2 regions of the Faecalibacillus sp. MSK20_93 genome follow, and region 2 is predicted to be linked to the other one. Evidence: riboswitches for the same ligand, from Rfam matches in the RefSeq annotation. Region 2 holds a riboswitch; the other holds the start of a gene.
The links. A riboswitch is a leader RNA that binds a small molecule or an ion and turns the genes downstream of it on or off. The one in region 2 is predicted to bind cyclic di-GMP.
Positions count from the first base shown of each region.

Region 1 (15,883 bases), on a different contig from region 2:
TAAATGGTATTGGAAATACAGCAGAAAATTTAGCGGCTGCAGCTGAAGGTGAAAACTACGAATGGACTGATATGTATGAAGGTTTCGCAAAAACTGCAGAAGAAGAAGGTTTCCCAGAACTTGCTGCTAAATTCCGCGAAGTTGGAGAAATTGAAAAACATCATGAAGAACGTTATAGAGCTTTATTACATAATGTAGAAATGCAAGAAGTTTTCGCTAAAAGTGAAGTCAAAGTTTGGGAATGTCGTAACTGTGGACATATCGTTGTTGGTGAAAAAGCACCTGATGTTTGTCCAGTATGTAATCATCCACAAGCATACTTTGAAGTTCATGCAGAAAATTATTAATGAGAAAGATGCTTCAGCATCTTTTTTTTATATTCTTATATAAATGTTGATATTGTTATATTTTTTAGTGCTTTTTGTGGATATCTCCCTATAAATATGTTTTATCTTTAGGACATTTATGTTCAGACATTAATCAAAGTATTTTATCTGCTGTATTACCATTTTTAATTGCAACATATCATTATGATTATACAACAGCTGCCATGTTAGTTACGGTATCAAATGTTTTTGGAGCTTTCGTTCAACCATTTATTGGGATGTTATCGGATAAAAAGAATAAACTATTATATATGACATTAGGCGTATTACTTGCTTCAGGTGGAATGGCAGTTACGGGTTTTATTTCTAATTTCTTTGGATTATGGATTGTAGTCATTATGAGTGGAATTGGAGTAGCGATGTTCCATCCTCAAGCTGCCAAACTTTTCAATAGTGTTTCTAGTAAAAATGCCAAAGGAAAAGGAATGAGTATTTTCTCTTTTGGTGGTAAGGTTGGTTTTACATTAGGACCAGTTTATACAGCTTTTTTAATGAATTTATTTGGGATGAAAGGAACAATTCTTTTCTTGATTCCTGGTATTGTTTTTGGAATTGTTTGTTCTTTCTTTAATAAAGATTTTGAAAATTTGGATGTTTTAGAAGTTAAAAAGAAAGAAGAAGTAAAAAGTGAACAAAAGGATGATTGGAGTGGTTTTATTAAATTATGTGGTGTTGTTTTTAGTCGTTCTATTCTTTCTAATGGGATTTCCACATTCTTAGCGTTTTATTTTATTCAACAATTTTCTAAATCAAATTCATTTGCGAGTATGATATTAAGTGTTTTTTATGGAATAGGATCGATTGCTATTCTTTTAGGTGGAGGAATTGCCGATTGTTTTGGACATCGTAAAATGGTACGTCTTAGTTTTTGTATCTTCTTACCTGCAATCTTTATTTTTACTAATACAAGTCATTTCGTGATTGCCTTAATAATGCTTATTTTCATGACATGTGGTGAAAGTCTTTCTTATAGTCCAATGGTTGTTTTAGGATAAAAGTATATACCTAATCATACTGGATTTGCCTCTGGTATTACTTTAGGTTTAGTGGTAAGTATTGGCGCAGCATTATGTCCTGTTCTTGGCTATGTTTCAGATGCTTATGGTTTAAATTATGCTTTTATTATTATGACAATTGTTTGTGCAATTGCTCTTGCTTGTTCAATGTTATTACCAAATGTGGAGGAAAAATGAAGAAAAGTGGTGTAACCAAAACGTACATATACTTTATCAAATAGAAAAGAATCACCAAAAGATTTTAATGAATTTTTTAAATAAATAGATTAAAATAAAGGAAAAGGGGTGATTGGATGCAAGATTATAACTCTTATGATTTATTTGTAAAAAATCCACGTATTCATACCAATTTTCCTTTTCTTGCTCTTGATTGTAATAATAAAAAAACAATTCCACCGCGTATGCGTTTTCAAGAAATGCATTGGCATGAAGATATGCAAATAACTTATGTTTTAGAAGGAATTATAAAAATTATTTCACTTGGAAAAACGATAGAAGTTCATCAAGGAGAAGCTGTTTTTATTTCTCAAAGAGTATTTCATCAGTTTATCGAAGTAGAAACAGCACATTATCGTTCTTTTCTTTTTCCAAAAAGTTTTATTAATTTTTATGAAAAAGGTCCTATGGAAAAAGAAATTGAACAAATGAACATTGGAATTTGTCTTTTAAAACAAAAAGAAATAATCGACATTATTAAAAACATCAATCATGTATCTTTTGAATTTTATCAAGAAAAACATAAAGAATACTATTTAGCAACACAACTTGTTCAATTTATGTATTATCTTTTATTACAAGCAGATTATGAAGAAAATACTTTACAAGATTATCATCATAGTTTACAAAATGTCTCGCTTTTATTCATTTACATTATCAAGAAAATATTTCTCTTGAAGAAATTGCTTCTTATGGAAATATGAGTGTTGGTCATTGTGGAAGACTTTTTATGCAAGTTCTTCAAACAACACCGTATGAATATTTAATCAATTATCGTATTAAAAAAAGTTTAGAACTACTAGGAAAAGAAAAAACACCCATTTCACAAATTGCTTTAGAAGTTGGTTTTAACGATGTCAGTCATTTTATTCAAAGCTTAAAAAAAGAATGAGCATTACACCAAAACAATATCAAAAACAGCTTTTTAGTCATCAAAATAATATACAAGATATTTAGGAGAAAAGATTATGTATTATCAAACAACATATAAATCACCCGTGGGAACTTTATTTTTAGTAAGTGATGAAAAAAATTTAATAGGATTGTGGTTAGAAGGACAAAAATATTTTCAAGCAACATTAAAAGAAGAAACCATTATTAATGATCAAATAGAAATACTGCATAGAACAAAAGAATGGTTAAATCGCTATTTCAAAGGAGAAAAACCAAATATTAAAGAACTCTCATTAAAACCACAAGGTAGTGATTTTAGACAAGAAGTGTGGAAGATACTTTGTGAAATACCTTATGGTGAAGTCACAACTTATGGAAAAATTGCAAAAGTTGTAGCTCAAAAAATGCATAAAGAAAAAATGTCAGGACAAGCAGTAGGAAATGCTGTAGGGCATAATCCTATTTCAATTATTATTCCTTGTCATCGTGTCGTTGGTACAAATGGCAGTTTAACGGGATATGCAGGAGGTATTGATAAAAAAATTGCTTTATTAAAACATGAAGGTGTGGATATGACACGTTATTTTAAACCTAAAGCCAGATGATTCTGGTTTTTCTTTTAATTTACTTTTATTATAATATAATAAAAGTAAAGGTGAGAATATGAATGCATTAAAAGAAACAAAGAAAAAACATTTATTAGCTATTTTAAAATATCTTTATCTTCATAACAGTTCAACAATGAATGAATTGGTAGAAAATCTGCAATTATCCCAACCAAGTATTCGTAATATGGTAAGAACGCTTCAAGAAAAACAATTGATTCAAGAAGTAGGAAATGATTTATCAAGTGGAGGAAGATGTCCAACACGCTTTGCATTAAATGAAAAGAATTATTTGATTCTTTGTCTTTATGTTCAAGTAGATAAAGTTATTTATCAATTAAGAAATTTTAATGAAATAAAAAAAGAGGGTATTCTATTTTATCAAAGTGAGGATGAATTGAAAAAGACTATCAAAGATTTAATTGATCAAGAAAAGATACATTGTTGTCAAATAGCAGTAGAAGGTATTGTTTATGAAGATGTCTATGTGACGGATCTTCATAATGTTCTTGAAAAACATCAATGGTTAAAAGATATCAAAAAAGAAATAAACATTCCTCTTCAATTACAAAATGATGTTAAGATGATTCATCAAGGATGTTATTTTACTTATCAACAAGATTCTACTTATTATTTGTATATTAATGAAGTAGGTATAGGAAGTTCTTATTTCTATAAAGATGAACCACTTTATGGAAGAAGTGGAATCATGGGGGAAATAGGGTTGATATCTTTAAAAGGGAAAACAATCAATCAACAAATTCGTGAATGTCAAAACCAAGAAGAATTTAATGAGATTCTTAGTTTGTTGCTAAGTATAGTTTTTACAATGATTGATCCAAAGCGTTTAGAACTCTCATTAGATTTAAAATGGCGATATGAAGAAAATATTATTGAAAAAGTATTAAATGAAATAAATCAAAGTTGTTTTGAAAATCTTTATTTTCATGAAGATGTTTCTTCTATGTTATTTGATGGATTAGTTTATAGAGGGGTTGTTTATTTATTAAAGGAAAGGATTGAAAGAAATGAAAAAATATGAAGCAATTATTTATGATATTGATGGAACTTTGTTAAATACATTGAATATGAACATGTATCCATTGATGAAAATCATTAAAGAAGAAACGGGAGAAGATTGGACTTTTGAACAAGTTTTAAAATTTGCAGCCTATCCAGGTATGAAGGTCATGGAAGAATTAGGTGTTAAAGATCAAGAAAAAACCTATGCTAGATGGGTGCAATATGTTAATGACTATGAAGAGGAAGCTACTTTATTTGAAGGATTTGAAGAAGTTTTAGAAACATTTAAAAATCATAAAATTAAACAAGCAATCGTTTCTTCAAAGTTAAGAGATCAATATGAAATTGATATTGTTTCTAAAGGCATTGATCAATATATGTCAGCTGTTATTTTAGAAGATGATACAACGCATCATAAACCTCATCCAGAGCCTTTATTAAAATGTATAGAAAAATTAAATTTGAATTCTGATGAGGTGATTTATATTGGAGATGCCTATTCAGATTATCAAGCTGCTTTAAATGCCAACATTGATTTTGGACTAGCTAAATGGGGAAGTGTTGCTTGTCAAGATATTCCTAGTCAATATACTTTTGAAAACCCAATAGATTTACTGAAGTTACTTTAAGATTTTCAATAATATAATGAATGGTTATTTATGTTTTTAAGTAACATGATTGATTTTGATAAATCATACACAAAATTTTTAACAATTATTATTTCTTAAGAAATAGTCCAGAATATCTTTAAGAATTGTTTAGAATTAGTTCACGACTTGTTCATATAACTTTCTTATTCTTTTGTTTGTAAAAAGGAGGCAGTTATATGAAGTTAAGATACATTTATCGTAGTCTTTTATTTGTTATAGGAGTATTTTTTATATTATTAGGATTTGTTGGATTATTGCTTCCTGTTGTTCCTCAAGTACCATTTTTTATTATTGGTGCGATTTGTTTGATGGAATCATCAAATCGAATTAAAGAATGGGTCAAAGGACATGAATTATATCAAAAACATTGTCAAAAGATTATTGAAAAATCACACTTTTTAAAGCGAATACTGAATTAGTATTCGTTTTTGTTTTCAATAAATTGATATAGATTGTTGGTTAAAATATAATGAAGATAACTTAATAGGCAAAGCAATTGAAAAATTGTGACGCAAAGCTATAGGGTCTTTAAAATGACAGCCAGTTGCAACTATATTAAACAGGAAAACTATACCTTTGTGCATATTTTTCCTGTTTTTTTGTAGGAGGGCAGTTATGAAAAATAAAAAAGATCTATATAATAATTCAAAAAAAGAACATCGTTTAGGGTGAGAAATTATTTTTACCATTTTAGTGGCTGCTTTATTCCTTTCAATTTATACATATATTTTACAAAATAATTATAAAAAAGAATTTTATTAGTAGAAGATAATGATTTAAATGCTGAAATAGCAATAGAACTTTTAAATGAAGAAGGAATGTTTATTGATCGTGTTAAAAATGGTGTAGAGTGTATTGAACAAATTGAAAAACAGCCCACAGATTATTATTCTTTGATTTTAATGAATATTCAAATGCCTATTTTAGATGGTTATTATACTACTCAAAAAATAAGAAGAATGAATGATCCTATTAGATCACATATTCCAATTATTGCGATGACAGCCAATGCTTTTGCCGAAGATAAAAAGAAAGCTTTAGAATTTGGAATGAATGATCATATTGCTAAACCAATTGATATGAATATTGTTATTCAAGTTTTAAAGAAATATATTTAATGTTAATTAATTGTTATGATTTAGATTGCATTCTTAACAAAATAAGCATAAAGAACTATAATTTTTTGGGGAGATTTATTTATGTGGGTTTTATATGCGTTTGGATTAGCTTTGTTTGCAGGAATTACATCAATTCTTGCCAAGTGTGGAATTAAAAAAACAGATTCTCATGTAGCAACAGCATTACGTACAATTGTTGTTTTGATTTTTTCATGGTTAATGGTTTTTATTGTACATAGTCAAAATCAGATTTCAACAATTTCAACAAATACATGGATTTTTCTAATCTTATCTGGTTTTGCGACAGGATTATCATGGCTTTGTTATTTTAAAGCTTTACAATTAGGAGATGTTAATAAAGTCGTACCGATTGATAAATCAAGTATAATTCTTACAATTGTTTTAGCTTTTATTTTCTTAAAAGAAGATATGACTTTATTAAAATGGATGTGTGTTATTCTAATTGGTGCAGGTACGTATTTAATGATTGATCAAAAAGAAAGTTCAACAACGACACATCATAAAAGTTGGTTGATCTATGCTTTACTTTCAGCTGTTTTTGCAAGCTTAACATCTTTACTTGGAAAAGTAGGTATGCAAAATATTGACTCTAATTTGGAAACAGCTATTCGCACTGTAGTTGTTTTAATCATGTCATGGGTCGTTGTGTTTGTTGTAGGAAAACAACATACCATCAAAGAGATAGACCGTCATGAATTACTTTTTATTTGTTTATCAGGAATTGCTACAGGGTTATCATGGCTTTGTTATTACAAGGCTCTTCAAGAAGGACCAGCAAGTATAGTTGTACCAATTGATAAATTAAGTATTGTTGTGACAATTATTTTCTCATATGTTGTCTTCCATGAAAAATTAAATAAGAAATCATTGATTGGATTTTTGATTCTTGTTGGTGGAACATTATTAATGTTACTTTAAATATGGCGAAAGCCATATTTTTCTTTTCAAAAGAAATAATATCCTTTAAAATAAATAAAGGTGAAAAGAATGCAAAAACAATTAATACAATGGTATCAACAAAATAAAAGAGACTTTCCTTGGAGAAAAGACCAAAATCCATATCATATTTGGATCAGTGAAATTATGTTACAACAAACAACGACAGAAACAGTTATCCCTTATTATGAGCGTTTTCTAGAAAACTTTCCTACAATTGAAGCACTTGCCAGTGCTTCTTTAGAAGAAGTCTATAAAATGTGGGAAGGTTTAGGATATTATCGACGTGCGAAGCATTTACATGAAAGTGCTCAAATAATTGTTGAAAAATATCAAGGGAAATTTCCTTATGAATATAATGATATTTTATCTTTAAAAGGAATTGGAGAATATACTGCCGGTGCTATTAGTTCAATTGCTTATGGAAAGCAAGTTCCAGCTGTAGATGGCAATGTTTTAAGAATTATCAGTCGCTATTATTTGCTTAAAGAAAATATTGCAGAAACAAAAGTACAAAAGAAAATCTATCAAATAGTTCAAGAATTGATTTTAAATCAAGATGCTTCTGCTTTTAATCAAGGAATGATGGATTTAGGAGCAACGATTTGTAAACCTGTCCATCCACTTTGTTCTCGTTGTCCGATTCAAAAAGAATGTTTAGCTTTTAAAAATAAACAAATGGATGTTTTACCTATTAATATAAAAAAAATAAAAAAACAAGAGATAAGTTATATTACAGGAATCATCACTTATCAAGATAAATATTTACTTATTCAAAATCCACCAGGAGGATTATTAGAAAATTTTTATGGTTTTGTACAATATGATGTTGAAAGTCCCTATAGTTTTGTTTCTTCTTTTCAAGAAAAGTATCATCAAGAATTAATAATTCAAGCACATATTAAAGACATTAAACATGTTTTTAGTCATCGTATATGGTTTATGCATGTTTATCATTTTGTTTTAGAACATGAAATAGAAGGAATGTATACTTTAGAGGAAATAGAGGCTTTACCTTTATCAACTGCCCATTTAAAAGTTTTAAAAGCGTATCTAAAGTTCATGTAAAATACAAATAAAATAAATATAATAGTTAAAGGGTGTGATGCTATGAAATTATTTAAGAAAGAAAGTAAAATTGAAAAAGAGGAGTACTTTTCTTTTTGTGTTGAAGAAATTTATAAACATAAAAATGGTGAATTGTTTGTTTTAGGAATAGTTGATGGAATTATACAAAAATTAGATTCTTTATTTTTGATAGGTCCTTATGGCTATGAAGAAAAAGTAGAGATTCAAGAATGGATAGAAGTAGATTCTAAGCAAAACTATTATGCATTATTGATTGATCAATGTTTTCAAGAAGAAATAGATCAAGGTTATATCTTTACGAATAAAAATAATCATTTAGCTTCTTCTCGAGAAGAAGTTTATAATCCTTATCTTCAATTTTTATTAGACCAAGTTAATCGTCAACACTATGATTATTTAGATATTTTATTTGAACAACTTGCGACAAGAGCTTATTTTTTAGCTGTATTTGATTATCAAGATTTTCCTATTTATCAAATAAATGATAAAAAATATTATCCAATTTATACAAGTCAATTAGAAATGAATAAAGATCAAAAATGTAAAAATAAAAAAGGTTCAGTTTATAGTTTTGATGATTATTCTAGAATGTGTTTAAATCAAGATAAACTTGATGGAATTATCATTAATCCTTATCATAAAGAAAGAAGTATTGTTTTAAATAAAGATGTTATTCAACATATTAGAATAATTAAAGAAAAAAATATAAAAACATATGCGAAAGCTAAAAGTTATCTTAAAGATAGGAAAAGGAGACAAAAGTATGAAATTGATTATGAGAGCTGATGATTTAGGATTTAGTGAAGCAGTCAATTTAGGAATTTATAAAGCAGTTAAAGAGGGTGTTATTACAAGTGTTGGGATGATGACAAATATGGAACATGCAAACCATGGGTATGAACTTGTAAAAGATTTTGATATTGCTTTAGGGCAACATACAAATATTTGTGCGGGAAGACCCTTAACTGATCCTAAGCTTATACCATCTTTAGTTCAAGAAAATGGTGAATTTTGTTCATCAAGAGAAATTAGAAGTAGAAAAGAAGATACAGTAGTTATTGAAGAAGCTGAGATGGAAATTGAAGCACAATATTTACGTTTTAAAGAAATCACTGGAAAAGATCCTGATTATTTTGAATGTCATGCTGTTATTTCACAAAACTTTTTTATAGCTTTAAGAAATGTGGCTAAAAAATATGGTCTTTTTTATGAAAATGTTTTATTTGATCAAGAGTTTGAAAAAGAAAATAATATTTATGGTATTGCAATGGCCAAGCTTAATGAACAAATGCTTTATGATCCAAAAGAATATATTGAAAACAGTTTAGAATTTATTAGAAATCATGATGTATCCGTGATGGTTTTCCATCCAGGGTATTTAGATCAATATATTCTAACACATTCATCTTTTACGCTTATTAGGGCAATGGAATGTGATTTTCTATGTTCATCATGGTTAAAAGATTGGCTTAAAGAGTATCAAATTGAATTAACTGATTTTAGAAAGGTTAAAAATGCATAGATGTTCATGGGTCAATGATGATCCTCTTTATATTGATTATCATGATCATGAATGGGGAAAACCTGTTTATGATGATCAAAAATTGTATGAAATGTTTTTATTAGAAACATTTCAAGCAGGGCTTTCTTGGATCACTATTTTACATAAAAGAGAAGCTTTTAAAGAGGCTTTTGATCAATTTGATGTTAATAAAATAGCAATGTATGATGATTGCAAAATAAATGAGTTAATGAATAATCCAAAAATCATTCGTAATTCTAGAAAAATTAAAGCGGCAGTTAAAAATGCACAAATATTTATTGAAATACAGAAAGAATATGGTTCTTTTTCTAAATATTTATGGGCTTATACAAATGATAAAATTATTTATGAAAAAAAAGAGAATGAAACAACGAGTACGTTATCAGATCAAATTTCTAAGGATTTAAAGAAAAAAGGCATGTCATTTGTAGGAAGTATTACAATCTATTCTTATTTAGAAGCAATTGGGATTTATAATCATCATGATAGAAATTGTTTTTTACATCTTTAAAGAACAGTTTCTTTTTTTGTATTATTAGGTATAATAAAAATAAGGTGAGTTTAATGCAAAAAAAGAGACAATTAAAAACTTGTATTGTTGTTGTCGTTTTAATGTGTCTACTAACGGTTTCCATGACATTTCAAACAATTTGTGTAAAGACAATCAGTGATAATTATATTAATTCACTTATTGTCAATCAAATTATTGATTTAATTATAGACGAAGAAACAGATGCAAATTTTCAACAAATAAATCAGTTACAAAATAAAATAAAAAAGAGTGATGCTCTTTATCAATTAAATAGATATGCTTTTTATCAATCTATGCGAAATACCAATAAAAATAAAATAAAATTAGATCAAAAAGAATTACAAAAATTTTCTACATCATGTAAAAAAATGATCAAAGATGAATTGAATATATCTATTGAAGAAAAACAAATTATGAATATTTTAAAACAAAATCAGTTTTGGAATAAAATGATTCATCGTATGAAAAATAAGTTAAGTTATTTTTCAAAAATCTTTGTTTTTATTTATTCGATTATGCAATCAATATTTTTTAGAATAATTATTTTATTGTGGATATTGTTATGTTTTTTTAGATTATATAATTTAAATAAATCAGGTTTTTCTTTGGTTTTTTCAATAGTTCTTTTAGTAAAAGGCTTGATTGATTATATGATGATAGGATTAATTGAAATATCAAAATCTTTTTATATTAAGATGTTAAATATTCCTATTTCATCTATAAGTATTGATTCTTATTTGATTGTGGCAATGGTATCTTTAATGATTGGCATGATTCTTTTTGTTTGGCATATATATAAGGCAGAGTAATCTGTCTTTTTGCTTATAATTTTTTATCTCTTCGATAATAAATTACAAATTGTATGATTTTATACAATTTCACTAGACAAACAAAATTGTATACAATATAATGTTAGCAATACAAATAAGAAAGGAAGGTTTTATATATGACCGAAAAAAGAGTTTACAATTTCTCAGCAGGTCCTTCAATGTTGCCTGTTGCTGTACTTGAAAAAGCAGCAAAACAAATGTTGAATTATGAAGGCAGTGGTATGTCTGTAATGGAGATGAGTCATAGATCCTCTTCCTACTTAGATATCTTTGAAAAAACAAAAGGATTATTAAAGAAAGTGATGAATGTTCCTGAAAATTATAAAATTGTTTTTATTCAAGGGGGAGCAACTCAACAATTTTCAATGGTTCCTTTAAATCTTTTAAAGAATGGGAAAGCTGATTATGCGATTACAGGTGCTTTTAGTAAAAAAGCAGCTGCAGAAGCAAAAAAATATGGGGATATTCATATTGTTTATGATGGTAGTAGCAATGATTTTAAACATATTCCAACACAAGATGAATTAGATTTATCTAAAGATGCATCTTATTTACACATCTGTGCTAATAACACAATTTATGGAACAGAATGGAAATATGTACCTGAAACAAATGGGGTACCAATTATTGCGGATATGTCATCTAATATTTTATCAAAACCAGTAGATGTAAGTAAATATGGGATGATTTATGCGGGTGCTCAAAAGAACATGGGAATTGCTGGATTAGGAGTAGCAATTATTCGTGAAGATTTACTTCAAGATGTTGCCAAAACAACACCTGTTTTATTAGATTATAAATTGATGATCAAAAATGATTCAATGTATAACACACCACCAGCTTATGCAATTTATGTTTTAGGACTTGTTCTTGAATGGATCGATTCTTTAGGTGGATTAGAAGTTATGAAAGAAAGAAATGAAAAGAAAGCTAAATTAGTTTATGACTATTTAGATCAATCGACTTTCTATAAAGCACATAGTGATAAAGAAAATAGATCACTTATGAATGTGACTTTTACAACACCAAATAAAGATTTAGATGCGAAGTTTGTTAAAGAAAGTATCGAAGCAGGCATGACAAATTTAAAAGGTCATCGTTCTGTAGGGGGAATTCGTGCTTCTATTTACAATGCAATGCCATGTGAAGGTGTTGAAAAACTTGTCGCATTTATGAAAGAATTTGAAGAAAATAATCGATAAGGAGTCAAGTATGTATAAGGTTAAATTGATGAATAAAATATCTTCAGTAGGATTGGATTATTTTAATGAAGATTATGAATATGGGGAAACGTTAGAAAATGAAGATGCTATTTTACTTAGAAGTGCATCTTTACATGAATATGAATTTACAAAAAATGTTAAAGCGATTGCGAGAGCTGGTGCGGGGGTCAATAACATTCCTGTTGAAAAATGTTCAGAAAAAGGAATTGTTGTTTTTAATACACCGGGGGCAAATGCGAATGCGGTAAAAGAACTTGTTTTATGTGCTTTATTTTTATCAAGTCGTAAGATCGTTGAAAGTATTGAATGGGTCAATACTTTAAAGGATGATGAAAATGTAGGAAAGACAGCAGAAAAAGGAAAATCAAACTTTGTAGGGCCTGAAATCGAAGGTAAAAAATTAGGGGTCATTGGTTTAGGTGCTATTGGAGTTTTAGTTGCAAATGCAGCTAATAAACTAGGAATGGAAGTTTATGGATATGATCCATTTATGTCTGTCAATTCTGCTTGGGCTTTATCAAAACATGTACGTCAAGCAAAAGATATGGATGAAATATTTAAAACATGTGACTACATTACTGTCCATGTACCAAGTACTAAAGATACAAAGGGTATGTTAAATAAAGAAAAGTTTGCATTAATGAAAGACGGAGCACGTTTATTGAACTTTGCTAGAGGGGACTTAGTTGTAAACGAGGATTTATTAGAAGCAGTTGAATCAGGTAAATTAAGTAAATATATAACTGATTTTGCTTCACAAGAATTAATTGGAAAAGATAATATTATTGTATTACCTCACTTAGGAGCTTCTACTCCTGAAAGTGAAGATAACTGTGCGAAAATGGCTGTTCAAGAATTAAAAGATTTCTTAGAAAATGGAAATATTAAAAATTCTGTGAATTTCCCAGCTGTTAATCAACCAAGAGAATCAAAAGTAAGACTCTGTATTACCAATAAAAATATGCCAAATATCTTGGCACGTATTTCTAAATTATTTGCTGATCACAACTTAAATATAGAAAATATGGTGAACCGTTCTCGTGGGGATTATGCTTATACATTAATTGATACAAATGATGATGTACGTCAAGATATTATTGAACGTATCGAAGCAGCTGAAGGAATTATTAATGTAAGAGTGATTAAATAAAACTTGATAAAGGTATTTCAAGAAGTCCTAAGGGACTTCTTTTTTTGGACTATTTGTCTATTGAAAGAAGGAAAAAAGAAGATAAAATGATAATAGAAATGAAACAAATATGAGACAAATTATCTTTAAGCATATGATACAATTAAATCAGAAAGCTCCTTATAAATATTATAAAAAATACAAACAAAAAGCGATGTATGAAACCTTAATATAAAAAATTTATATGAGGAAAGCGGATGTGCATTAAAGAAATGCTAGTGACAGTACTTGTAAAAACTTGCTTAGAGATGAAGGCTGTTTTGCGGATTTCTGTAATTATGCTTTTTTCAAGGAAGACAGGTCATTAAACCTGAAGAACTTGTTTCAAGAGAAAATGATCTGTCGACCTTGATAGGAAAGGTCGACAAGCAAACAGAGATCAAAAGATATCGAGATGTCGTAGAAATTAGTCAAAGTATGTTTGTAGGAAGTTATGATGGATTAAGAGAAAATCTTAAAATTGAAACAGAAAGCTTCATGATGGCAGCAACATTTACGTGTACAAATATTAGAAGAGAAGACTTACCAGAAGGAAATGAAATCAATATGTGTAAGGCAATGGATCAATTATTTCAAAGAATGAGAGATGAAGGAAAACTCAATACTTTAAAAGAACTACTTAAAGTGAAACTAGGAACTTTATCAAGACCTTTAGAAAAACAACTTACAAATACATCGCTAGAAAAATTAAATGTTCTTACATTAAATATCTTTAATATCAATAGTGAAGAAGATGTTTTAAAAATTATCAATTAAAAGAGCTATACGATTCATTCGTATAGTTCTTTTATTCTATCCACCATTTAAATAGGGGGAAGGGCATATTAGAAAACATAAGATAACGTGGAAGCAAGTATTGTTTATCATTGCATGTCATATGTCTATTTTGATTGTAACTAAAGGCTAGTTTAACAGAACTTGATTTGAGATAATCTTGTGCATTTTGACAACTGACACCATATGGAAAGGCAAAGTAATCTGTTGAAACAAGGCCTTTGTTTTTTTCAAAGTCTTTTTTTATTTCATTTGTTGTCATGGTTTCTATTTTCTTTTTATAGGGTAAATGACCAATATGGTGCATATCATAAGAATGACTGTAGTATTCAACATATTGATCATTTTTCAAATCATTTGTTTGTAAGTAAAGTGGATTATTGGTTTTGGTTTTATAACCAATGACAAAGTTTGTAGCTTGCAAATTATATTTTTTTATAATAGGTTTAACAATAGTGTTAAAGTTTTTATATCCATCATCAAAAGTTAAACATACAGCTTTTTTAGATACTTCTTTTTTTCCGTGATAATAGGCTTCAACATCTTCCATGGATAGACATTGATAATTATTATCCGCTAAATATTTCATTTGTTTTTCAAATTCACTTATAGACATAAAATAAGGATTTGATGCATAGTTTTCTTTTTTTTCTTGTTCACTTACGACACCATGGTATCCTAAGATAGCAATTCCATCTTTCCCGTTTTCATGAATAATGATGTCTTTTGTCATCCAGCCAAGTCCGATTGCTATGTAACAAACAAGAACACATAAAATGATTTTTAATATATTTTTCATAATATTCCAACTTTCTATCAGTACTAGTTTATAGAAAAACAATACGGATGTCAAAAAAAGCTATGAGACTTCATAGCTTAAGACACAAGTAATAAACATCGCTAGGACAAATTCTTTTAAGAAAAGATTTTCATAATTTAAATGTTCTTCTTTTTTATTTATAAAATAAGATAAGTAATTTTTAAGAATTTGATGATTTGTGAGATCTTTAAAAGATTGGGCGATATTTTTAAAATCAATTCTTTCTATTTCTCTTAAATCAGGTTTAATTTGATTTTTGATGTCTTGAATAATATCTTTAAAATGATAAACCTTTAAATCATCGTAATCATGTTCACTCATATAAAGTTCTAAACCTAAGATAAAATAATCTTCTAATTTTAAGTAATCTAAATACGTATTTTCTTTTAATAAATCAAGAATAGGTGTTTCATCTGAAATTGTAAGTAAATGATGATTGTATTGATTTTCATAGTTTAAAATTTGATTATGAAAAGATAAAGCTATTTCTTGAATATTTTCTTCAGGATAAAAAGCAAAACGATGCCCTTTTAATTTTTTAAATGTTTTTAAAGTATCAAGATAACCTAAGCGTATTCTTTGATCCAATAGCTCTCGATTAAAATCAAGAAAGCCACCTAAATGCTTAGACGGTCTAATAAAAGTGATATTTTCACGATGTAATAAATAGGGATGGGTCGCTTCTTGATTGAGTTCAATTGCAATAATTTTTTGTGCTCCCATTTTTAAAGCAAGAGAGATAGGTAAATTATCATAATATCCGCCATCAATATATCCTTGCTTATCTATATAATGAATAGGAAATGCAGGAAAACATGAGGCTGAAGCAATAGCATATTCTACAATGTTATCTTCGCTCATATCATCTACTGTGATTTCTAATGGTTTCATAGAAGGAAAAGCAACAGTGCATAAACCATATTTGATGGGTGAACTTTTCGCTTTTTTGCCATTATAAAGACCTTTGATTAATTGAATAAGTGGTTCAATATCAGCACCTTTTTTATCAAGATAGGAC
Region 1 is NZ_JAJDKA010000042.1:470-16,352, forward strand. It holds gene rbr (rubrerythrin) at 1-347, shown strand, start outside; gene LJD34_RS11320 (MFS transporter) at 422-1,381, shown strand; gene LJD34_RS11325 (hypothetical protein) at 1,433-1,579, shown strand; gene LJD34_RS11330 (cupin domain-containing protein) at 1,696-2,322, shown strand; gene LJD34_RS11335 (helix-turn-helix domain-containing protein) at 2,349-2,510, shown strand; gene LJD34_RS11340 (methylated-DNA--[protein]-cysteine S-methyltransferase) at 2,587-3,117, shown strand; gene LJD34_RS11345 (ROK family protein) at 3,176-4,159, shown strand; gene LJD34_RS11350 (HAD family hydrolase) at 4,146-4,769, shown strand; gene LJD34_RS11355 (DUF454 family protein) at 4,967-5,209, shown strand; cyclic di-GMP riboswitch class I at 5,267-5,342, shown strand; gene LJD34_RS11360 (response regulator) at 5,543-5,908, shown strand; gene LJD34_RS11365 (EamA family transporter) at 5,990-6,847, shown strand; gene mutY (A/G-specific adenine glycosylase) at 6,917-7,933, shown strand; gene LJD34_RS11375 (SseB family protein) at 7,976-8,740, shown strand; gene LJD34_RS11380 (ChbG/HpnK family deacetylase) at 8,718-9,476, shown strand; gene LJD34_RS11385 (DNA-3-methyladenine glycosylase I) at 9,469-10,008, shown strand; gene LJD34_RS11390 (hypothetical protein) at 10,062-10,838, shown strand; gene serC (3-phosphoserine/phosphohydroxythreonine transaminase) at 10,976-12,061, shown strand; gene LJD34_RS11400 (phosphoglycerate dehydrogenase) at 12,072-13,232, shown strand; gene LJD34_RS11405 (hypothetical protein) at 13,620-14,027, shown strand; gene LJD34_RS11410 (polysaccharide deacetylase family protein) at 14,059-14,844, opposite strand; gene LJD34_RS11415 (patatin-like phospholipase family protein) at 14,905-15,883, opposite strand, start outside.
Region 1: linked by a shared signal. The riboswitch ahead of LJD34_RS11360 (response regulator) and the one ahead of LJD34_RS09905 (collagen binding domain-containing protein) in region 2 are both predicted to bind cyclic di-GMP.

Region 2 (15,883 bases):
ATATTCAATAGTTGTTGTTTCATCTTTTTCTACATTGAGATTTGCTGCTACATCACCTTTTTCTTTTCCATCTATGATAGATACTATATGAGTAAGCTTGTATCCTTGAACATCATCAGTAAGCTCTTTGACTGTATGTTTACCAGCAACTTTTGTTAACTCTAACATCCACTTTCCACTATTTTCATCATACTCAAAATCATTTAATGAATAGACCTTTTTATCTTGTGTATCTTTGTCTATAACTTCAAATTTTATAGATTTTTCTGCTTGTTCTTTTGAAATATTACCTTTTATAATTTTAGCAATCACAAGTTTACCTGGTTTAGCTTTATCTTTCATAATAATCTTATTGTTTTTATAGTCAACAACTTTACCCTCTTTCCCAACAACAAATGTTATTGGCTTAGCTATTTCATAACCTTTTGGTGCGTTTACTTCAATTAATGTATAAGTTCCAGGTACTAATTTTAAATTATAAGAATTTTTACCATCCGTTATCCAGTGAGCAATTTCTTCATTTGCTTGATTAATAACTTTAAGCTCTGCACCTGCTATTTTTTCATCATTTTCTTTGTCTACTTTATCAACTTTTACATCATAAGTTGTTAATTCATAAGTATTTTCAAAAGCTACTGTTGCTGTAGTTCCTTTTTCTACATCAACATCTACACTTTTACCTTCATTTACTTCATTTCCTATCATGTAGATTGTTTTTACAAGGGTATAACCATGTATATCATCAACAAGTTCTTTGACAGTATAACCTCCTGTATTTTCTTCTAATTCTAGAATCCAACGATTTCCATCATAAATAAAATCATTTAATGAATATATATGAGATTTTTGTGTATCATTTTGTGTTACTTCAAACTTTATTGAATCACCAATTTGTTCCTTTGATAAATTTCCTTGAATTGTTTTAGTAATAACCAATTTACCTATAGGTTGATCTTTCATGATAACTTCATTGACCACTTTATCATTGATTTTTACTTTTCCATCTTTTGTAACCACAAATTCGATAGGATTCGCAATTTTATAACCATCAGGTGCAGTTATTTCAGTTAAAATATAATTTCCATATCCAAGATTAACCTTTTGTCCATCCTTTGATGAATCAATACTAATAATTTCACCTGTATCCTTATTTTGGATTTGTAAACTAGCGCCCTCAATATCTTCATTATTTAAGATATCTTGTTTACGAATAGAGACTTCATATAATTTTGGAGTATAACTATTTTTAAAAGCTACATTTCCTTCACCTTGATCTTCAATTTGTATACTTTCTGTTTTTTTACCTTCTACTTCTTGTCCGTTTATTATATAAGTTGTTTTAACTGTATAACCTTCTATTGATGAATTTGTTTCTTCAACTGTATATTTTCCAGCTAAAACATCCAATTCTTTCGTCCAAATTTTGTTTACTTCATCATAAGAAAAATCATCTAAAGTATATTTATCTACGTTGTTTGTTTTTTGATTTATTACTTTAAAAGTAATCTTTTGTGCATCTTTTTTGGGAATATCCCCTTCTATTGTTTTAGTAAGAATTAATTTAGCTTGTGTTTTTTCATCTTTCATAGTGATTTTATTTTCACTCATGCCTTCAATCTTACCATTTTCATTCACTGTAAAATCAATAGGATCCGCCACTCTATAACCATAAGGAGCTTCTTCTTCAATAAGAGTATATTTCCCAGGAGATAATTTTAATTTATGCGTTTTTTCATCATCTTGACCAGAAATCCATCTTTCTACTAGATTACCTTCTTCATCAATTACTTTTAACTTCGCACCATCTACTTCTTTTGTACCAGAAATATCTGTCTTATCTATTTCAACATCAAACACATTTAAATCATAATTATTTTCAAATTCAATAAATGTCGTTTTATCTTTTTTAACAGTAACCTTTTCTGCTATTTTATCTGTTACCTTTTCTTTTATTTCACCATTTTCATTTATTTGATATTGAGTTAAAGATAATTTATGCCCTTTTATAGACGTTACTAATTCTTCAACTTTATATCCTCCTGCAACTTGTATTAATTCCTTTGTCCATTTTTTATTACTTTCATCATAATTAAAGTCTTTTAATGAATACGTATTTACTTCTTTCGTTGAATTATTTGTTACTTTAAAACTTATAACTTTTTCAGCTTGTTCTTTATTGATTGAACCAGTAACACTTTTACTAATTACTATTTTTCCAGGTTTTGCCTCATCTTTCATGATGACTTTATTTGTTTTACTATAAGTACCATCCTTACCTTTTATAGATATTTCTCCATTTTTAGAAACTTTAAAATAAATATCATCTGCTTTTTTATAACCGTCAGGTACTACTTCTTCAATAAGTATATACTCACCAAACGGTAATGAAACAGTATGTGTCTTATCTTTTTCACTGACCCATGAAGCTACTTCTTCTTTTGTTTTTTGATTTACTATTTTAAGTGTTGCTCCAGCAATTTCCTTTTCATTTGTTAGATCTTGTTTGCTTATAGCTACTTCATATGGTTTTGGAGTGTAACTATTTTTAAAGGCTACAGTTACTTCACCTTGATTTTCAATTTGTATACTTTCAGTTTTTTTACCTTCTATTTCTTGTGTATCAATTTTATAAGTTGTTTTTACTGTATAACCTTCCACTGATGAATTTGTTTCTTCAACTGTATATTCTTCAGCTAAAACATCTAACTCTTTTGTCCAAGTTTTACTTGCTTCATCATACGAAAACTCATCTAAAGTATATTTATCTGTCTTCTTTGTTTCTTGATTCATTACTTTAAATGTAATCTTTTTGGCATTTTCTTTAGAAATATTCCCTTCTACTGTTTTAGTTAGAATAAGTTTACCTTTTTCGATATGTTTGTCTTCCATGATTATTGTATTTTGATCATTGCCAACTATATTACCATCATTATCCACAACAAACGTAATATCATCAGCTACCATATATCCCTCTGGTGCTTTGGTTTCTTTTAAAACGTATGTTCCTGGTTCTAGTTTAACTTTTCCTGGATTATTATTTTCGCCAGTTATCCAACTTTTTACAGTTTCATTTGTATCTTTATTAATAATACTTAGGTGTGCGTTCTTCAATTCAGATTTCGTCTGTGCATCTATTTTACTAATTTCAATAGTATTTTCTTTTGTTGTTCCTTTTTCGTTAGAAATTGTATAAAAATGCATTGCTTGTGTTTTATCAATAAGTGTTACAGGATAAGTATTATCTCCTTCTTTAATAGCTTCAGGATAATTTTCTTCACTATTTCCTTTAAATATAAAATAATGTGGTGTAGCATCTAATTTATAATTATCAGGTGCTTCTGTTTCAACAATTCTATAAAGAACATTTCTACTCAACCCAGAAAAAGTAAGATAACCCGTTGGTAATGTTTCGCCCTCTGCTTTTAATTTTGTAGCAGTTGTTTCAAAATTATTATTATATGTTACTTCACTACAGCTAAATTTGGCTTTTTCTAAGGCTTTTGTTTGATCATCTTTATCACATTTATAAAGTTTTATACTGACGCCATTCCCTGTGGAAGCTCCTGAACTTTCAAGTACTTTTCCTTTCAAAGAAACATACGTCTCTAATTCAGATTGATTTGGTATTCCTTTTAAAGAACACTTATTGTAGGCATTTGTTTCATTTAATGCGCTACTATCTTCACCTACTGGTAAATTAATAGTTGCTTCATATTCAAGAACAACTTTCTTTTCATCAGGAATTATTATTTTTAATACATGTTTTGTTTCATCATAGCTTACTTGATTAGCCGTAGCTTTATTACCATTAATTGTTAAACTATTCATATAATAATCAAGAGCACTTCCCATTTCATCAACAAGTTCGATATCTTTACCCTCATTTAATTTAATTGCACCTTCATTCACCGTAATTTTATATCTAACATTTGGTGCTGTATCTTGATTATAAGTATATTCTTTCTTTAAAATATCGTTTTTTGATAACCCAAACCATCTTGTAGCTGTTGCTGTTGAAATATTGCCATCAATAGATAAAGACGCCTTATTGTCATAGGCTTTATCTCCTAGTGCTTTTGAAACATCTATAATGCTTGCTTTATATGTTAGATTTAAAGAATTTATTTTCAAATAATCTAATGCTGCATTTGTAAATATAAACTTAACTTTTCCGTTTTCTTTTTCTACTTGAATATTCTTAAGAATCTCTTCATTTGTTATTTGACTATCCCATTTTTCAATTATATCTAATAAGTTATCTACATACTGTGTATTTTCAGGAAGTGTATCTTCAATAAAAACATTTTTTGCATCGGTTGGTACTTTTTTTACAATTAATTTCCAAGCCATTTCATCTTTATTACAAGAGCTACCCCAATAACCTTCTTTTTCAAGAAAAGTTTCAATTTTATAATCATAATTAGCATTACTTTCCCCTAATTTCTTTGTTTCATTAAAACATTCACCTTTATTTGCATAAGATGTTGTTGTTGATGGAATATTATCTAGAGATGTAATAACTTGTATAATAATAGTTCCTTCATTTACTTTTCCAAAGTCAAAAGTTAATTCTCTATCCTTTTGACTAAATATTGGTGTACCATTATATCCACTTTTAACTTGATATGATTTATAATTCATTCCTTCTGGCGTTGTATCTTTAACAATTAAATGATTTATACCATTTTCAGGAACATTAATTTTTATTTGCCATGCAACCTCTTGTGAATTTCCTGTTGTTAGACAAGTTTTTTCAATAAATTGATAATTTTCTTTTCCTACTTTAAATGAATCTGTATAATCCGTGTTTTGTGTATTACCAAAAGGATTAATAGTGAACGTATTACTCTTTGTAATGGCTGGCGCATTACTAGGATCTTCACCAAATTTAGTTTGGTAAGTAATCTTGTACTCCTTATCACATCCAGCAGGTACTTGGAAATTTCCAGTTGTTAAACTTTCCCATGTTAATCCTTCAATAGAAGGACTACATTTAAAACTTCCATCAATATATTCACCAATATTATCACCTAACGAATCTTTAATAGTAGAACCACCAATATCAAAATTACCCCCAGGATTTAACGTAACTTCCCAATTGATAACTTTATTACTATCATCACCAGTAACACTATGCTTTTTTTCCGCCCAATTTTTCTTAGTATATTCTAATTTCTTGTAAGAATTTTTTTCATTTGTTTGTGTATCACTCTTTACAGTTATGTTATTTCCAACTTTAGAATTCCAATCATCCGGATTATATGCAAAAACATCTTTTTTTACTTTTACTTTATATTTAGCATATAAAACTTCTTTATCATTCATACTTCCAATTGTATATTGAAATTTATTAGTTTCTTTTAAATTATTTGTAACTGTACCAGTATAAGAAATTGTACAGGCTTCATCTGTGTAAAATTGAACATCTCCATCTAATGTCATATTTTCATCCATTTGATCAGTCACAACAACGTTTGTTTGTGAACCAGTTGCTGAAACCTTTAGTTTGAATTTTGCAGAAAGGTTATCCCCCTCGCTTATAACTTTTCCACCTGTTTTTTCTATTTCAACTTTATCATTAGATGTATCACGATCCATATCAATGATAAATTGACCAACACCTGGTAAGTCTAGTTTCCCTTTTCCACCTTCATGATTGTTTGTAAATGAATCACTCAAAGTTCCATTGATGATAAGTGAACCATGTCTATTTGATTTACTAAAAAATAATTCACTTTGATCTCCTGCATTATATTTAACTGTAATTGTATTACCTTTTATTTCAAAATGTCCTACAGTTTCCGCACCTTCTTTTAGTTCCTTAATTCCTTCTTCCATGGTTATTCCATCAGGCAAAGTATAAACCATTGTATTATTATCTTTTGTTGGAAACTGATTATCAATAAATCCCCATACTAGTTTGATAGAAATTGCTGAACCATACGGTATTTTGTTTTCTATATTCGGCTGTAAAATATGGTCTCCAATTTTAATATAACTTCTATCAACTACATCACTTGGTAGATTTTTATCAATAAATTGAGATAAATCTACCGATTCTTCAGCAAATGCACTAAATACATTTGTTGAAACTGCTGTTACTATCATGACTACCACCAATAACAGTGAAAACAACTTCTTCTTTCTATTCATTATTCTTCCTCCCAATTTTACAAAACTATAAAAAAATATTGACGATAAATGATAATTATAAAGAAAAAGCCGCAAGAAAAGACTAAGTACACATCATCTGCAACTCAGCCAACTTCCTTACGGTTCAGTTCTGTAGCTTTGCGTCACTATTTTTCAATAGTTTTGCCTTTAAAATATATAATTTTTATAAACTAATATTATCACATAATTTCAACAAAAAATATCCTTTACGACCAAAATATGCTTTTTTTCGACCGAAAAATTTTCAACATAATAAAAGGGACTTTTTTGATATAACCATATATCATAAAAAGTCCTTTATAACTATTAAATTTATCTTATTATTCAGCTGAAATAGCTTCTACTGGACAAGTTCCAACACATGCTTGACATCCAATGCATGTATCTTTGTCACATTCCATTTTTCCTTCGTCATCAAATGCTAAAGCTTCTACAGGACAAACACCAGCACATGCTCCACATCCGATACAAGTATCTTTATCTACGTTCATATTTAACTCTCCTTTTCCTTTTTTCCTATAATTAGTATAACACTTTCCACTTTTCAGTCAATACAAAGTCACTATTTTTCATAGCTTTGAATACAACAATTTTCGGGTAACCATGTCATTAATTCTTCATTTGTCATATCATGAAAATAACTATGAATGACACGCACGATACCTCCATGACAAACAACTAAAATGTTTTTATCAGGATATTTATTTTCAAGTTCTTCTAAAAAACTATACACACGATGGACTACTTGGAATAAAGATTCTCCGCCTGGATAATGGAGTCCATGATTTTGTTTATAATATTGAAATTCTTCATTATTAACAATTCCTTCAAATTTGCCAAAATTGATTTCTTGAATTCTAGAATCTATTTTAATTTCTAATTGATGATTTTCATTTATGATTTTTGCAGTTTCATGTGCTCTTTGAAGTGGTGAGGCAAAAATCATATCTAATGAAATATCTTTTAATTGTTCACTGGCCATTTTAGCTTGTTGCTTTCCTAAAGATATTAATTCCACATCCGAAATGCCACAAACTTTATTATCAATGTTATAACCTGTTTGACCATGTCTTACTATATATAATTTCATTTTTTTATGTCCTTTATCTTCATTTTGTTTTATGTTATCATATTTTTGGCATTTAGAGAACAAATGAAAAAGGAGAAAATTACATATGGGTGGTATGTTTGGCGTTGTCAGTCGTAAAGACTGTGTCACTGATTTGTTTTTTGGTATTGATTATCATTCTCATTTAGGAACAAAAAAAGGTGGGATTGCAGTTTATGGAGAAAACGGTTTTAACCGTGCAATTCATAATATTTCAAATTCACCATTTAGAACTAAGTTTGAAAATGATATTAAAGAAATGTCTGGAAAAATGGGGATTGGTTGTATTTCAGACAATGAACCTCAACCTCTTTTAATCAATTGTCGTTTAGGTAGTTATGCAATTGTTTCTGTAGGTAGAGTTGCAAATATGGAAGAATTGATTCAAGATGCTTTTGATAATGGGCATACTCATTTTCTAGAGATGTCTGGGGGAGAAGTGAATCAAACTGAATTGATTGCTGCAATGATCAATCAAAAGGATACTTATGTTGATGGAATTATCAATGTTTTAAGAAAAGTAAAAGGTTCTATTTCTTTTATGTTGATGACAAAAGATGGTTTGTATTTAGTACGTGATAAATTAGGAAGAACTCCATTAAATATTGGTAAGGGGGAAAATGGATTCTGTGCTTCGTTTGAAAGTCATGCTTATATCAATTTAGGCTATTCTTTATATAAAGAATTAGGACCTGGTGAAGTTTGTTTTATGACCAGTGAAGAAGTGAAAACACTTGTAGAAGCCAATGATAAAATGAAAATTTGTTCATTTTTATGGGTATACTATGGTTATCCAACAAGTTGTTATGAAGGACGTAATGTTGAAGAAATGCGTTATGAATGTGGTCGTTTAATGGCTCAAAGAGATGATATTAAAGATATTGATCTTGTAGCAGGTGTTCCTGATAGTGGAATTGCCCATGCGATTGGTTATTCAAATGAATCACATATTCAATATGGAAGACCTTTTATTAAATACACACCTACGTGGCCACGTTCATTTATGCCACAAATTCAAGCGGATCGTAATTTAATTGCAAAAATGAAATTAATTCCAATTGCTAGCTTGATTAAAGGAAAATCATTATTATTAATTGATGATTCAATTGTTCGTGGAACACAACTAAGAGATACAACTGAATATTTATATAACTCTGGAGCAAGAGCAGTCCATATCAGACCTGCTTGTCCTCCAATTATGTATGGATGTCCTTACTTAAACTTTTCAAGAAGTACAAGTGATATGGATTTAATTACACGTCGTGTTATTAAAAAACGTGAAGGAGAAAATGATATCAATATGTTAGAAACATATAGTGATCCAGATACTCCTGAATATAATGCAATGGTAGAAGAAATCCGTAAAGAACTTAATTTTACTTCTTTACGTTTTAATCGTTTGGATGATATGCTTCAAGCTATTGGACTTGATAGTGATAAGATCTGTACTTATTGTTTTAATGGTAAAAAAAAATACGGAAAGAAAATTTCCGTATTTTTTTTAAAATATATTTAATAGCTTTCTAAGGAGTGCTATAATATTGAAGAAAAAAAAGGAGACTATTATGAAATATTTAATTGACCCAATGGATTTAAGTGTAGAAGAAATTGATGAACTAATTGATATTGCGAATGATATTATTAAAGATCGTACACGCTATCAAGATGTTTGTCGTCATAAAATTCTAGCTACACTCTTTTTTGAACCAAGTACACGTACAAGACTTTCTTTTGAATCAGCTATGTTATCACTTGGTGGAAATGTTTTAGGTTTTTCAAGTGCAAGCAATACAAGCGCTTCTAAAGGTGAAAGTGTTAGTGATACTATTAGTGTTGTTTCAAGCTATTGCGATATTATTGCAATGCGTCATCCAAAAGAAGGAGCACCTCTTGTTGCTACAAGAAAAAGTACAGTACCTTTAATCAATGCTGGAGATGGTGGTCATAACCATCCAACGCAAACTTTAACTGATTTACTTACTATTTATAGAGAAAAAGGTAGATTAGCTAATCTAACAATTGGATTTTGTGGGGATTTAAAATTCGGACGTACAGTTCATTCTCTTACAAAAGCAATGTCACGTTATAAAAATATTAAATTCGTGTTTATTGCACCACCTGAACTTAAAATTCCTGAATATTTAAAACATGATTTATTAGATGCTAAAAACTTAGACTACAAAGAAGTAGAAACAATTGAAGAAGTTATTGAAGATTTAGATATTCTTTATATGACGCGTGTTCAAAAAGAAAGATTCTTTAATGAACAAGACTATATTCGTTTAAAAGATACATACATTTTAGAATTAAAGAAATTAGAAAAATCAAAATCTGATTTAATCGTTATGCACCCATTACCTCGTGTTAATGAAATTGCTATTGAGGTCGATGATGATCCAAGAGCTAAGTATTTTGATCAAGTTCAAAACGGACGTTTTATGCGTATGGCACTTATTTTAAAAATGTTAGGATTGGAAAATGAGGTAGAAAGATAATGAAGATAGATAGTATTAAAAACGGGATTGTTTTAGATCATATTACTGCTGGTAAATCTTTAGAAGTTTATAAAGCACTAGGATTAGATAAATTAGATTGTAGCGTTGCTATTATTAAAAACGTTAAATCTAATAAAATTGGTAAAAAAGATATTTTAAAAATAGATGAAGAGTTCACTTTAGATTTAGATGTATTAGGTTATTTAGATCCTAATATTACTGTATGTATTATTAAAAATGGTGAACTAGTTGAAAAGAAAAAATTACAACTTCCTAAAAAAATCATTAATGTAGAAAGATGTAAAAATCCTCGTTGTATTACTTCAACAGAACAAGGTTTAGATCATGTATTCTACTTAGCCAATGAAGAAAAACGTATTTATCGTTGTCTTTATTGTGAAACAAAAGTTGAAAAAAAATAGAAGCTTTGCTTCTATTTCTATGCTGGAGTAGCTCCAACGGTAGAGCAACTGACTCGTAACCAGTAGGCTGTGGGTTCAAATCCCATCTCCAGCACCATTATCAAAATCAACAAGCGTTGATTTTTTTTTATTATAATAACAAACATCAAATATAAACCTTTTCTTCCCATTTCATCATGACATCTTTTCCATGATGGCCTAAGCCTATATAAATCACTTTTCCTTTTAAATCATAATCATATCTTCTATCTTTGATTTGTTGAATAGCTTCATTTGATAATTTATCCAATGCTTTTTCAAAATCTTTTTTATCTTCTTTGAAATACTTAAATTCAATAATAAACGATGTTTTCTTTTCATCATGAGCCTGGATAATGAGATCACATCTTCCTTTACCTTCTTCTCGATTATAAATAACTTTATAGTTATCTGATAGACATAAACACATTCCTAACATCATCATATGATAACTGTTTTCATTATTTAAATCATGATATCTTGGAATCATTAATACATTTTGATAATTTTTGAAAAAATCATTTTTGTTTTCAGCAATCAAATTGTCAACAATGCGATCATATTATCCATTGTTCATTCCTAATTGATGTTCCGTTAATCTTATAAATTATCTTCTTACCTCATAATTTGGTATCGTAATTCTAAACTTTTCTTTTTTTGGATCAATTGCTTTTACTACTGTTAAATATCCAGCACTTACAAACATCCCCCATAAGTTAGGTGTATTTGCCACTTCATAAAAGCTTGTTTGAAGGACAACTCTTGTTTCTAAATAGTTATTCTTTATAAGTTTTTCATATTGTTTTTTAAAGTCCTAGTCTACTTTTTATATAGCTTGTTTAAGCATTGTATTAGCACTCGTATTGACCCAATAAGGAACAAGTACTTTTCTTCTTGCATAATTTAAAATAGACCATGGATTATAGATTTCTTTATCTCCCATTTTATAGCCATCATACATTTCTTTGACTTCATCATTTAATTCTAAATCATAATATTCAAGTAATTCTTTGGTTTCTTCTATACTGAATCCAAAATATTCACTATAATCATTATCAATTACTGTATACACATCTAAATTATTTAAATCACTGAAAATATTTTCTTTAGCCACTCTTTGAATTTCTGTAAGCATCGCATATTTTAAGCTGGTTGATGTTTTAAGAGAATTATGAAGCAATCCTGCAAGTCCTCCTCTTACTTCATCATAGAACCCTCCTGTATGTGCTTCTACAAATGGTGTATCATATTCATCTATGAATACCATAACTTCTTTTCCATAATAATCTTCCATTATTTCCATCAAGAATGAAATTGCATCATCTATTCCCTTAAGATTATTCTTGTTATTATCAGCTAATACTTCATAAGTCTTTCATAATTTATTTTCTTAAATCCCTTAAGATTTTCAAATACAAAATCATATTTATCCCATTGAATTTGTATTTGTGTTCTTATCGTCGAAACAACTGTTTCTTTATCTCTTTTGGCATCCGCAAAAGAGATAAAGATTGTTGGATATTGATTGATTTCAGCTACATAAGGTGTTTCCATGATTTTTGTACCTTTAAAGATTTCTTTAGAGTCTTTGGTAATATCAAAGAATTCTGCCATCATTGACATATTGATGGTTTTTCCAAATCTTCTAGGACGAGTAATCAATGTTACATCTGTTCCTCTATCTAAGAACTCTTTGATCATCAAGGTCTTATCTACAAAATAATAATTTCCTTCTACAAGTCTTGAAAAACTTTTCGTTCTTATTGGTATTTTCTTCATTTCTATCACCCTTTCTTTACATATTATAAACTATTTTAGAGATGTTTACTGATGAATATAAATTCAATTTTTAATTTGATCTATATTGAATATTTCATAGTTATGATTTTTAGCTTATCTAAATCTAATGGAAAATGGTAGTTGATTAAGTATATAGGAAAACTAGAGTAGAAAAATCACGATAACAATAAAAATAAAGGAGGAAAATCAAGACTGATCATCAGCCTAATTTTCCTCCTAAAAAACATTAGATATTTTAGAGGGGATATTGATGTGAAATCAATATCCCCTTAATAATTTAAAGTGATTTTTCTAAAACACGCGATTATTTAGAGCGCTATATAATCAATGTTATCTATTATTACTCAACGATCACTTTTAGCAACTAGAATAACTATTTCCCATTTAAGACATCTTTAATTGCTTGTAGATTTTCTTTAACACTATCATCATTTGGAATCATATAATAAAGTTTGCTATCAGGCATGTAAGCTCCACCTGTTTGCATAACTCCTGTTCCGGTAAATTGTTTTTGTTTAAATGTCCATGAAGCATTATCATTTATTTGCATTTTGATTAAATCTGTTATATCACTCGATGCCATATTTGTTTCAAAACATCCTGATATAGCTTTTAAAACACTACTATAATTAGTAATAACTGCAGGTGACATCATTTTATTAAGCATAGCCATTAAAACATCTTGTTGATGTTTTACACGTACATTATCTCCATCAGCAAATGAATGTCTTTCTCTTGAATAAGCTAATGCTTCTTTACCATTCATTTGTTGAAGACCTAATTTATAGGTATAACCACCCGCACTAAAATCTCGATCAACATTAACAGTAATACCACCCAATGCATCAACCATTGTGACCAATGATGTAAAGTTAACTCTTGCATAGTAGTTGATATCTGTCCCTAAAAACTGAGCCATTGTTTTAACCGTATTTTCAGGTCCAGCAATACCTGAATGCGTTAACTTATCCTTTTTTTTCATATTCGCAAGAGTTACGTAGTAATCTCTTGGAATAGATGTTAATAAGATCTTCTTTGTATTTGGATTAACAGTAACGATCATATTAACATCTGATCTAGATACTGTTGTAATACTTCCATATGTATCAATACCACTGATATAAATAATAAATGGTGTATTTGTTACAGAAACTCTTGTTGAAAAGTCTTTGACTTTTGTTTCTATATCACTTGTCCATATTTCTTTAACTTCATTTTGAAAATCTGGATGATTTTCTTCAAACATACCATTATATGCTGTATTAATTAATATAGCATTAACGGTATTATTATAAAGATCATCCCCTAGTTTTGAATATGTCATAGCAACATCAAAATTCAAGCTTGATTCTTTCTTTTTAGCTTCAGCAATAACTTGATTCATATCTTTTTCTTTATCATATTGTAAACAATATTCAATCGACTCATTTTGTAATTCAGATAAACTATTTATTTTACTACTTTTTAATACAACAATTGCATAATGTGCAGATTTCGTATTAGAATTCGTAATATCATCTAATGTTGAATAACCTTTATTGATCATTACTGATCCAAAGATCATTAAAACACTTAATAATAAACTTATTACTTTACCAACAATCTCTCTTGGTTTTGTTTTATGATGATGTTCTTTTTTATTAGGTCTCATTAATGCATAATTAATAAAACCTAATAAAACAAATATCATCCCAACCATAACAGCATATGTTGTTGGTAAAATATTAAGCTTAAAAATAAAAAATAATAATGCTACTGTTGTAATGACCTGTATTCCTAATATTACAGGCCAAGATATAATTTTCTTTATATTTTCCATAATTCATTTCCCTTTTATTTCTATGATAGTATCATTATACACATAAATAATTAAAAATTAAACCTTTTTATGATTCGTATACTTTGATATCAGCTAAAGCAATATTCCTCGCCATTATATTTCATAAATATTATCTTTTTAACAAGATTCCTTATTTTATGTTCAAAAATGATAAATCAGTTTTTATAATCGATTGGATCCATCAATATAAAATATGGATTTAACAAGTTATCAACAACTTGTAATGTCATATTACTTGTTTCACCTGTTTCTTGGTTAAAGCTCGATGTACATGTATGGATTATTCCAAATTCATGTATATTGTAATCTTGATTAGGATTACAATGAATTAATGCAATTTCACCTGCAATATTCGAATATTTTTTAGAAAAAAAGCCCAATAAAGTTACTTGAATAACTTTATTTATTACATTTTTATAATTTTTATCAATACTAATAATATTATCTTCACTAAATACAATAAGTTCTTCTCCTACAAGAGCTGTAAACAGTAAACTACAAGCATTTTCTAATGATTTTCTTAATGCAAAGAGCATTAAAAAATGTGCTATCAGTAATTCTGATTTTTCAAAATCTATTGGTCTTTTCTTTAATATGATTTTTGCACAATTAGGTACCTTATCTAAGGGGCACCTATCCATTTCTTTCTCTAATGACATAAACATTTTTTGAATCTCAATTTGGTCAATTTTTTCAATAAACATATTAACAGCAGAGTTTTTTACTTTTTTATATAAATCAGAATTTTTAAAAGAATCTACTGCATTTTTATATAAATCCTTATTTAAATATCCATTTTCTTTGATTGGAGAAATTTGTTTATACTTACTATACGGATCTAGCACTTTTGCAATCTTAGGATAATTATTTCTCATATCCTCGGTACAAAGTTTTATAAGAGTATAAATTGTTGCATGCGCTTTTTCAAATACTTTAATATCTTCTTTTATTGGAGATTTTGCCATTGGAAATATATCTTTATACATATCAAAATTTTCATTTGCAAAAAGATAACCATAAAATTGATTATTTCCATGTTTTGCTATTTGATGAAAAAAAATATTACTTGGAATTTTTTCTTCAATATTTTCACACATAAACAACTTTTCAAGGGTTTCTTGAATAATATGTAGAGAATCATTCTTTTTTATTTCATTACATAATTTAAAAATTTCTGAACGAAAATCATTAATATTTTCTTTCTTCATGTTATTTCATCATTCTCCTTTTTTCTTCTATATCATATATTTCATTTCTAACTAATTCTTTTACATCATGTTCATTAACATGCTTTATTGTTTCATTTGTAGAATAACGTTGTGTAACATATGTAATATCATCATTATTTATAATATTTAAAACAATATTAGGTATTATTCTTCTAGAATAATATATGAATTTTTCAAATAATAATCGTTCTCCTGTTTCATCGTTCAATACAAATGGTCCCCATATTTCTGGATGATAACGACATAATGAACCCATGATAAAAAGTGCTGAGTACATATTAAACAGTTGCGGTAAAGTGATCAATTGTCCATTTTTTTCTATTCCAGCTTGTAAATATGGTTGCCCAGAAAATGAAATTTTCTTTATATTTTTTCCTGTCATCCTTTTTCTTAAAATCAAGTAATTTCGATTTGTTTCCTTTTCATATCCTGTTTGATAATCTAAATAATTTTTTTTAAAATCCTCTACATTATTCAAAACATTCAAAATAGATTCCATTATTTCTTTTTTTGCATATATTTTCTCAATCAAGCCCGTAGATGTATTATATAAATCAAGTAATAAAGTATTTCCTATTTCTTTTTCATAACATTTCTTATAATCACGATCAATCTCAACAATAGCTGATAAAAATTCTTGCATTTTCCATTCACCGTATTTTGTTAAGTCCTTATCAAATCCAATAATTTTAGCAAATTGATGAATTCCTCCAAAATTATAGTCGTTAAAACGTACACTTGCTTCAGATATATAATTATCTATTGTTGTATGTAATGTAGCCATTCCATGATTTTTT
Region 2 is NZ_JAJDKA010000031.1:14,788-30,670, reverse strand. It holds gene LJD34_RS09905 (collagen binding domain-containing protein) at 1-6,153, opposite strand, end outside; cyclic di-GMP riboswitch class I at 6,249-6,330, opposite strand; gene LJD34_RS09900 (4Fe-4S binding protein) at 6,495-6,665, opposite strand; gene LJD34_RS09895 (histidine phosphatase family protein) at 6,737-7,264, opposite strand; gene LJD34_RS09890 (amidophosphoribosyltransferase) at 7,350-8,798, shown strand; gene pyrB (aspartate carbamoyltransferase) at 8,848-9,777, shown strand; gene LJD34_RS09880 (aspartate carbamoyltransferase regulatory subunit) at 9,777-10,199, shown strand; tRNA gene LJD34_RS09875 (tRNA-Thr) at 10,221-10,296, shown strand; gene LJD34_RS09870 (PD-(D/E)XK nuclease domain-containing protein) at 10,345-10,758, opposite strand; gene LJD34_RS16450 (AAA family ATPase) at 11,044-11,511, opposite strand; gene LJD34_RS16445 (AAA family ATPase) at 11,574-11,996, opposite strand; gene LJD34_RS09860 (LCP family protein) at 12,391-13,836, opposite strand; gene LJD34_RS09855 (hypothetical protein) at 14,013-15,065, opposite strand; gene LJD34_RS09850 (YaaC family protein) at 15,067-15,883, opposite strand, start outside.